DNA from 3 places in the Peribacillus sp. genome. Region 3 is predicted to be linked to each of the others. Evidence: riboswitches for the same ligand, from Rfam matches in the RefSeq annotation. Region 3 holds a riboswitch; each other region holds the start of a gene.

The links. A riboswitch is a leader RNA that binds a small molecule or an ion and turns the genes downstream of it on or off. The one in region 3 is predicted to bind S-adenosylmethionine.
Region 1: another riboswitch for S-adenosylmethionine. It lies ahead of AC52RT_RS09365 (hypothetical protein); the one in region 3 lies ahead of AC52RT_RS07385 (O-acetylhomoserine aminocarboxypropyltransferase/cysteine synthase family protein).
Region 2: another riboswitch for S-adenosylmethionine. It lies ahead of AC52RT_RS02900 (alpha/beta hydrolase); the one in region 3 lies ahead of AC52RT_RS07385 (O-acetylhomoserine aminocarboxypropyltransferase/cysteine synthase family protein).

The regions. Positions count from the first base shown of each region.
Region 1 covers NZ_JAZVJO010000293.1:2,621-5,898, forward strand. The annotation lists gene AC52RT_RS09350 (EamA family transporter) at 1-389, opposite strand, end outside; gene AC52RT_RS09355 (DUF5316 family protein) at 663-875, opposite strand; gene AC52RT_RS09360 (hypothetical protein) at 1,247-1,465, shown strand; gene AC52RT_RS09365 (hypothetical protein) at 1,508-1,837, opposite strand; SAM riboswitch class I at 1,910-2,010, opposite strand; gene AC52RT_RS09370 (GDSL-type esterase/lipase family protein) at 2,171-2,896, shown strand.
Region 2 covers NZ_JAZVJO010000088.1:14,998-18,275, reverse strand. The annotation lists gene AC52RT_RS02905 (methionine ABC transporter ATP-binding protein) at 1-887, opposite strand, end outside; SAM riboswitch class I at 962-1,061, opposite strand; SAM riboswitch class I at 1,146-1,250, opposite strand; SAM riboswitch class I at 1,444-1,545, shown strand; gene AC52RT_RS02900 (alpha/beta hydrolase) at 1,605-2,360, shown strand; gene AC52RT_RS02895 (CsbD family protein) at 2,433-2,597, shown strand; gene AC52RT_RS02890 (PP2C family protein-serine/threonine phosphatase) at 2,911-3,278, shown strand, end outside.
Region 3 covers NZ_JAZVJO010000234.1:1,008-4,285, forward strand. The annotation lists partial or broken gene AC52RT_RS07380 (S8 family serine peptidase) at 1-527, opposite strand, end outside; SAM riboswitch class I at 940-1,046, shown strand; gene AC52RT_RS07385 (O-acetylhomoserine aminocarboxypropyltransferase/cysteine synthase family protein) at 1,143-2,456, shown strand; SAM riboswitch class I at 2,572-2,682, shown strand; gene AC52RT_RS07390 (methionine ABC transporter ATP-binding protein) at 2,854-3,278, shown strand, end outside.

The DNA.
Region 1 (3,278 bases), on a different contig from region 3:
ACACCTAATGTGATAATAATGAGTCCTAATACTTCTATTACACCTAATTCATGGGTGAAAAAGATAAAAATTAGGATTGCCGTAACGGCTCCAGAGGAGTTTTGGATAGGCGAAGCAATCGAAAGTTCCAAATATCGTAACCCGATATAACCAATTGCCATCGACAAAATGTAGAGTCCTGATACAGGTAAATAAGTGATTAAATCCATAGGATTAAAAGTCAATCCTTTGAATAAAAGATACCCTGTTGCATGCAAACCCATAACCAAGCCGACCATAATGATGATTTTAATATGGCTGAACTTATCATTACTATCTGTTCCTTTTTTATAAAATAGATCCGCGCCGCCCCATGCAAGTGCTGTGAGCAGAGCAAAAATAAACCACATAATGAATTCTCCTCTTCTTGTTTATTATACAAATATAGCAATGCGATAATTAAAACTCTTAATTATACAACGCATAAAAATCACGTCAAGAAGAAGTTTAAAGAAGGGTTCATTTAGAACGCACTTTCCCTGGATCCAGAGAAAGGGTTTTTTTGAAAGGATTATAACAAATTGCAGATTTACTGATACACAGTTACAAGGGTTGAGGGAAAAAATCAAAAGGCTGCCGACTCTTTCTCAACAGCCTAAAAAACGATATAAATAACCTGAGAATCATATTGTATTTTTAAAATACAACATTCCGCTTATGGCTAGAGAAAGGATGCCTAAAAATCCAGAATAAATCGCTATTCTTGTTCTGGATCTTCGGTATGTGGTTGTTTCATTGTTGAATGTATCTCTTTGCTGTTGAGGCGTCGTCCATGCCCCAACTGATATACCGGAGATAATGATACAGACTACACCGAAAAAAAAGAAGTACTGCAAAAAAACACCCCCTTTCTACTATTAGTACGTTACATATTCTTATAAGTTTCGCTATTAAGTAAAATGATTGATAAAATACCCACTCTTTCTATTCTGCTCATTTATTTAAAAACTAATAGGAGTTTCTGCCATTTTTTATTTATTAAAAGATTTATTTTTATTTAATCAATCGATTGATTAAATTGGTTAAACCATTGATACATAAGGGTTTTAAAAGATACAGACAGTTCGTTAATGATTTAGAAAATAAATTATTTAAATAATTTTTAAAATACAGTTTATTTGGGTATATACTTAAAGTAGATGAAGTAGGACAAGTGCTGTACATCCAGATCCTATTAGTTTAAAAAAACCGTAATGGAGGAATGGAAATGGAAAACATGACGATGAGTATGATGATGAAGATGTCAATGGAAAGAATGATGACAGAAATGAATGGTATGAAAATGATGATGACTCGAATGCAAGGCATGGAAATGAATGACGAAATGGGTATGGATATGAAAGAAATGATGATGAAAATGCAAGAGTGTGATGAAATGATTTCAACCATGATGCAAATGATGTCAGCTATGAAGGTTAACGCATAAAAAAAGATGGAGTATCTCATTAACGAGATACTCCATCTTTTTTTAGTTAGTTATGAACGTTTTACCCTCTAGACAGCGGATTTCCCGGCTGATTTCCATACGCTGTTGTTTTAAAGTCCAGAGCTTTTCTCCTATTACTTCTGAGATGGCTGAATCATTTCGCAGTTCTTTGTAAAGAGCCAGTATTTTATTATTTACCCGCTCAAAGGACTCCCATAGAGCCTGAATCTCCCAGGTTTTATCTGTTTTCTGATTATGATTTTTTAGTTGTTCAATTATTTCATTTTGCCAATGAATATCACCAAGATCTTTTGCAAATAGGTAAAGATCTAAGTATTCATCCACGGTTAAAAAGGTCTTATTATTTTTCATCGATAAACTCTCCTTTTCTATACAAAAAAACTCTCTTCCTAAGAAGAGGGCTTTTGTAAGAAAAGACACCTCCCCTTATCGTCCAAAGCTAAGCTTTGCTGGAATTAGCACCATCACTACGTGTGGTTGCTGAGGTTTCGTCGGGCCAGTCCCTCCACCTCTCTGGATAAGAGATATGTTTTTATTGTATAAATAGTATTTTGATTATTCTAATAAATAAAATTGAATTTGTCAATTGAATGTCGAAAAAATTACTTTAGACCTAAGAAGGATTTTCGATATAAACACGGAATTTGAACTAGTGAAGTCAAAAATTATCAAGGGGGAATTATTTTGAATCGGAAACAGAAAACTGCAAGTATCTTGTTAGCCATGTCTCTAGTAGTCGGTGTGCCATTTAGTGCTTCAGCAAAAAAAGCTCCTGCACCAGTAAAGGTTGAATATGTGGCATTAGGGGATTCGTTAGCAGCAGGGCTGTCACCGAATGGCTATTTGGATTATGGGTACGTTGATTATATTGCTGATTCATTTGTGGCAAAAAAGTATAAATTAGCTGACTTTGATAATTTCAGCGTACCAGGTTATACATCGGATCGTCTTCTGCTAGATGTAACGAAAAGCAAGAAAATCAGGAAGGAAATTAAAAGCGCTACTCATATTACCATTGATATCGGGGCAAATGATTTACTTGCCAAGATAAATACGGATCCTTCGAAAGCACCGGAAGCACTTGTCGCTGTTTCTACTAATCTGAATAAAATACTTAAAACAATTGACGGCCTTAATCCGAAGGTAAAGGTTTATGTAATGGGTTACTATAATTGTTTCCCCTATTATCCAGCTGAACAGCAAGCTGCTTTAATGCCGCTGCTAACAGGGCTTAATACGCAAATTAAGTCAGCAGCTACAGAAAATGGTGATACATTTGTGGCGACTGACAAAGCGATTGCTAAGAATTATAAAAAATACCTTCCAAATAAGACGAATATTCATTTGAGTGATTCTGGATATAAAGTGCTTGCAGCCGAATTTTGGAAGGCGATTAGTAAAAAGAAATAAATAGAGATGAGTGGAGTCCTCTAAGTGGAAGGGCTCTTTTTTATGAAAAATTATTTAATCAATCGATTGATTAAATTTTTTAAACATCATTGGCTTGAATTGTTTCGGTTGTTTATAGTAAATGCATATCGTATGTGTAACTAGTTTTTTTGAGGTGATTATATTGAGTTCTGGCAGCTGACCGACCAGCAAATAGAAGAAGTTAACTCTCTCTAGTTCGTTTTATTTGATCAGTTAAAACTAGGTCAGTTATGTCTAATAAGATGAATATTAAAAGCAGGTGATTTTATCTATTTATCCTCCTCGGCCCGCTGTTTTAATTACATATATTTACTTTTATAAAAAATAAATGCAATAATTAATATATAAGGTATAACCAATT
Region 2 (3,278 bases), on a different contig from region 3:
AATAACACGTTAACATCAACATCGAACTTCTTAGCAATCTTCGATAACAAGGGCTGCCCGGAAGAAGCTCCTACAAAATTTATTTTAAACAGTTTTCCATTTGGATTGTGTTCTTGAACAAGAGTCCTGACCGATTCTGGAATGGAATCATTAAGGACAGAATGAACAAAGTTTTGCGCTGTTTTCGTTTGGGGATTTGAAAATATATCAAAGACAGTGCCAGATTCAATAATTTCTCCGCCTTCGATCACAGCGACCTTGTCGCAAATATCTCGTATCACAGACATTTCATGGGTAATCATCAAGATTGTTATCTTATATTCGGCATTAATTTTTTTCAAAAGTTTTAAAATCGAGCCCGTTGTTTGTGGATCAAGTGCCGATGTAGCTTCGTCACAAAGCAGAATAGATGGCTGTGTAGCCAGCGCCCGCGCAATACCAACACGCTGTTTTTGTCCACCTGAAAGTTGTTCTGGATAGGCACCTGCCTTATCGCTTAATCCAACGAACTTTAGCAGTTCTTCTACTCGTTGTTTGATTTGTTTCTTCGGTGCTCCTTCTAATACCAATGGCATTGCGATATTTGCAAACACTGTTTTTGATTGAAGGAGATTAAAATGCTGAAAGACCATCCCAATATTCCTTTTTACTTTTCGGATAGTAGAAGGAGATAGCGTTAATAGGTCTTGCCCATCAACCAGTACTCTTCCTCCTGTCGGCTTTTCTAAGAAATTAACACAGCGGATTAATGTACTTTTACCAGCACCGCTGAAGCCAATCACTCCAAATATTTCTCCTTTTTCTATGGTTAAGTTAATTCCATTAAGAGCCTTAAACGTCTTGTCCTTCGTGCGGTACTCTTTCTCCAATCCTTCGAATGTAATCATGATGCTCCCCCAATCTCATTTAAAAAACCCTCTTCTAAATAAGAAGAGGGTCTACGCAGCCCAAAGGCTGCCTCTTCTTATCTTTCAAGCTGAAAGCTTGCTGGAATTGGCACGGTACTAGTGTCCGCTGCCGAAGCTTCATTGGGCCAGTCCCTCAGCTTCTCTGGATAAGAAATTTATATAATTGTTTAACACTTACACACAAAAAACCTCTTCTGAAAATAGAAGAGGTTCCAATCAAAATATCCGATCAGTACGCTCTTATCTACCAAGCTATGCTTGTTGGAAGTAGCACAGTATTCTAAAAAGAATCTGCTGCTGAGGTATCGACGGGCCAAATCCCTACACCTCTCTGGATAAGAATGCATATTAAGTTAATACAATCTTACAAATACTTACCTTGTTTGTCAACATACTTTTTGACTATTCTTTTTTTTAAAATCATTTAAACAATTCGTTATGTTCTGGTCTTGACATATTTTTAGGCTATATGATACGATTTATTCCAAGTAAACAAGTGGGAATAATTGAATTTCGAGTGAATTCCCTTCATACACGTATATCAAGAGTGAACGAGAGAACTGGCTCATAGACTTCACAGCAACCTCCAAACGGAAAGGTGCTCCCACCAGCAAAGCTATGCTTTGGTTGATGAAATCGGTTAAAACCCTCTTCTCAACTTGAAGAAGGTTTTTTATTTTGAAAGGAGAATATCTAATGTCAAACTCGACGATTATTTCCGGCGCTGAATCATTCTTCATACCCGGAAACCATACTGGGATTCTAATTTGTCACGGTTTTAATGGTAGCCCGCAAAGTATCGCATATATTGGTGAATGTTTCGCTAAGGCGGGATTCACTGTATACGCCCCGCTTCTAAAAGGACACGGCACGTGCGCAGAAGATATGGAGACTTGTTGTTACCAAGATTGGATTCAAAATATACACGATGCATACAACACACTGAAGAAAACCTGTTCAAATATAGTTGTAATGGGTCAGTCAATGGGCGGCGCATTAGCCTTAACATTAGCAGAAACGGAAGCATGCAGCGGCATTATCACGCTAAACGCTGCCCTTGAAGTCCCTTGGTATGAAACATTTAAACACGCAGATGCACCGAGGTTCATTCTAGAGGGAAAACCAGATATTCATGATCCTGCTGCGTATGAAATTACTTACCCCTCAGTTCCGCTTAAAGCAGTTCAACAATTACTGCTTTTAATGCAAAATTTACGGCAAAAGCTCCATCACGTTTCCTGTCCTGTTCTCATATGCAGCTCACCTGATGACCACGTTGTTCCGTCTTATTGCTCGATCGAGATTTTCAAAAGCATCGCATCCACTGAAAAGGAACGTATCGATTTACCTTCTTCCTATCATGTAGCATCCCTAGACTATGATAAAGATAAAATTGTGGAGGCATCACTTTCCTTTATAGAGCGGCATGTCCATAAAAAAATGGCTTCATAATAATCCAAAATTGTTTACTCTCTCCCCAAACCGGGTAAAGTATATTATCACGCTAAAGAGGAGGAATTTTATATGAGTGGATTATCTGATAAGGTAAAAGGCACTGTAAATAAAGTCAAAGGCGAGGCCAAAGATCAAGCTGGTAACGCACAGAATGATCCTTCCCTACAAGCAGAAGGAAAAGCAGATAAAGTAAAAGGCAGTATTCAAAAAGGTATCGGAAAATTAAAAGATTAAGCTATAACCATATAAAAACCGGCTCCCTAAGTGGAGCCGGTTTTTTAATTCAAAAAACAATAAAAATAGGTTTATTTTTATGTCAGCAGGGTAAATGAAGTGTATATAGGCATTTTGCTCTCATGGCTCTTTTGACTTGAGCCATGTTTTTTTATGGTTGCTTATCTTGATTTTCAATACTCTCTAATTATATTTGTATACAAAAGTACGTTATAATAAAAATATTACACCATTATCTAACAAATAACCTACTTGATTCTATACCCAATCATTTATTACGTATTTTTTGTTAAGTCTAAAGGAGAAGCAGAGAATGAAAATTCTAATCGTTGATGACAATCAGGTAAATCTTTTTGTTATAGAAAAAATTTTAAAGCGTGCGGGATATGAAGACTTCACCTCCTTGACTTCGGCTCAAGAAATGTATGATTACTTACAGGTGGACAGCCCCATTCCTAAAGAGTCAACAGTCGATATTATTCTCCTCGACATTATGATGCCTGATATCGATGGAATTACAGCTTGCAGAAAGCTTCAAAGTATTCCACATTTAAAAGATATTCCAGTCATCTTTGTTACCGCCCTCGAAGATTCTAATAAGGTAGCAGAAGCCTTAGATGTCGGCGGAATTGATTATATATTAAAGCCTATCAACAAAATCGACCTGCTCGCACGAATTCG
Region 3 (3,278 bases):
AACTGTCTGATTTCATTTGGCAGGATTTTAGCTACCTCAGGGTAAACAGCGAGCTGCTCCATTACGTCTTTGGAAGCTGTTACTGCCATCGCATTGACGATATAAAAGGATTGAAGATTCTTTGCTTGGCCTGCTTTTTCCTGTTTGACTAAATAGTCTTTAACATTTACCTGTGTTTCTAATGCAGTAGATCGAAGCTCGGATACAAGAGTAGAGCGTTTAAGTAGTTTTGATTGGTTAGCTGATAGTTTTTGTGTTTTGGCTATAGCAGCAGCTTTGGTAGATACTTTGTTGGTATCCACTTGTTCTTTGAATTTAATTAGGAAGGTAACTTCTTTATTTTCTTTAAATTGTGAAAGGACTGTAGGAGCAATCTTCTTTTGTTCTTTTCCTAAAAGACTATCTTTTGCAGAGGTATGAAGTGTACTTGTCGAAGCAATGGTGGAGTTTGTCGGAATGATCAAAGATGTAAGCAGCAAAATTGAAAATAATAAAGCCAGCCATTTTCTTTCTCGTTTTTTTTGCAAAGTTTCTTCCCCCTATTCGAATGTCAAAGAACAAAAATGAGACCGTTCTACAATTCAGCTACCCTCCGTTTCGCGTAGTCGGCTCGTATGTATAGCACTGTTGCTGCTTTAATAATAGCGAACTGTTCAATGAAATATTTGTCATATTTTGTCTTGAAAAACATTGGATTGTGAAAATGAATACTTGGTAGGAATAGCTGTACAGTGAAAACAAGGTCATAGTAAGGACGTATTTAGTAAACAGCAAAAAAATTTCGGCATAAGTGTGCTTTTATACAGGTGTCAAAAGAACTTTTCACCTTAAAGAGATAAAAAAATGGTTATAAAGATAGAAAAATCTGATTTCTTTATTGACGTTATCTTATGTTCGTGATATATTTCCTACAAGGTAATTATCTGAAAATTTAATATGTTCTTATCAAGAGAGGTGGAGGGACTGGCCCTTTGAAGCCCGGCAACCGGTATGTTTTTAATACACGGTGCTAATTCCAGCAGAGTATAAGCTCTGAAAGATAAGGAGAGTTCCTAAAAACTTCTTCTTAAACTAGATGAGGTTTTTTTGTTTCTTACATATCCTTAAAGAGCTAATAAGATTGTTAAAGGAGAGATGAGACAATGTCAGAAGAAAAAAGTTATCGGTTTGAAACAGTGAGTATTCATGGAGGATTACAGACGGATGAAACAGGAGCACGTTCTCTGCCTATTCATCAAAGTAATGCCTATTTATTTAAAGACACAGAGCATGCGGCCAATTTATTTGGATTAAAGGAAGCGGGCTATATATATACAAGGATTCATAATCCAACTGTGACAGTATTTGAGGAAAGGGTTGCACTGCTAGAAGGAGGGATCGGCTCTCTTGCGGTCGCAAGTGGAATGGCTGCTATTTCATTAGCCATCCTCAATCTAGCTGGAGCAGGGGACGAAATTGTAGCAGCTTCCACCCTTTATGGAGGAACATACAATTTATTTGCCAATACTCTGCCTAAGTATGGGATAAAGGTTCACTTTGTTTCACCTGAGGACCCGGAAAACTTTAGAAAAGCAATTACGCCGAAAACAAAGGCGATTTTTGGAGAAACCATTGGTAATCCAAGTTTAACTGTATTAGATATTGAGGCCATTGCTGACATTGCTCATGAAAATGGTATACCGTTGATTATTGATAATACCTTTGCAACACCTTATCTATGCCGTCCGATTGAATTCGGAGCTGATATTGTGATCCATTCGGCAACTAAATGGCTGCTTGGTAACGGGACGACATTGGGCGGCATTATTGTTGACGGTGGAAACTTTGACTGGAATTCGCCCAATTTCCCTGGCTTTACGGAACCTGATCCGAGCTACGGAGGGATTGTTTTCAGTGAAGCAGTGGGTCCGGCTGCGTTCATAACAAAGGCACGTGTGCAATTGCTTCGTGATTTTGGTCCGACATTGAGTGCACAAAGTGCGTACCAATTTACGCTAGGATTAGAGACCCTTCATGTAAGAATGAAGGAGCATCTAGCCAATACTAAAGAAATTGTTAGCTATTTGGAAAATCATCCCGCTGTCAGTTGGGTAACCTACCCGGGGAATACTAATCACCCTGATAAAAAACTCGTTGATAAATATTTGCCAAAGGGTGCGGGGTCTATTGTCATCTTTGGGATTAATGGGGGCCGTGATGCGGGAGCGAAGTTGATTAACTCCATCGATCTATGGTCACATGTTGCCAATGTAGGAGATGCTAAGAGTTTAATTATTCATCCAGCAAGTACAACTCATCAACAATTAAATGATAAGGAATTACTAAAATCAGGTGTTAGCGCTGACCTCGTCCGTCTATCCGTTGGCATTGAAAACGTTGAAGATTTAATAGAGGCGCTCGAAGATGGCATCGGAAAAGCAACAGGGATTACGAGTACCTCAGCTAAAACCATTTAAGATCATCTGACATCAATGTTTTTGATTGACATCATCTCTTTATTCATGATATTATTTTATAATAATTATTATGGACTTTTAACGAGGGGAAACCTTCAATCACATATACGTTTTACTCTTATCAAGAGAGGCTGAGGGATGTGCCCTTTGAAGCCCGGCAACCGACAAGGATTACCTTGGAAAGGTGCCAATTCACACAAAGCAGTCATGCTTTGGGAGATGAGAGGACGGTTAGTTTCTTAGCCAGCCTTTCTGCTCTTGCGGAAAGGTTTTTTTGTTTCTTAATTGAGATTTCAATACATGTTTAGGGTGAAATGAGAAACGATATATGTGAAGGTTTTTCTTGAGAGTCAGATTACTAAGTTCATAGAATGTATTGAATAAAGAGGTGAGATTATTGATAACATTATCACAAATAAGTAAGTCATTCCGAACAGGCTTGGCACAAGGCGGGTTAATAAAAGCAGTCGATAATGTCAGCATGAAGATAGATCAAGGTGAAATTTTCGGAATCATTGGATATAGCGGAGCAGGAAAAAGTACATTAATTCGGATGTTAAATGGTCTAGAAACACCAACGGATGGCTCAGTTATTGTGGCAGGACGGGAAATATCTAAAATCAAAGGGACAGAACTCAGAAAAGCTCGACAAGAAATCAGCATGATTTTTCAACATTTTAATCTGCTCTGGTCTCGATCGGTAGCTGATAATATTGCTTTTCCACTGGAAATTGCCGGTGTTTCGAAAACTGAAGCGAAAAAAAGAGTAAATGAATTGATTAAGCTGGTCGGTCTCGAAGGCAGAGAGGATGCGTATCCATC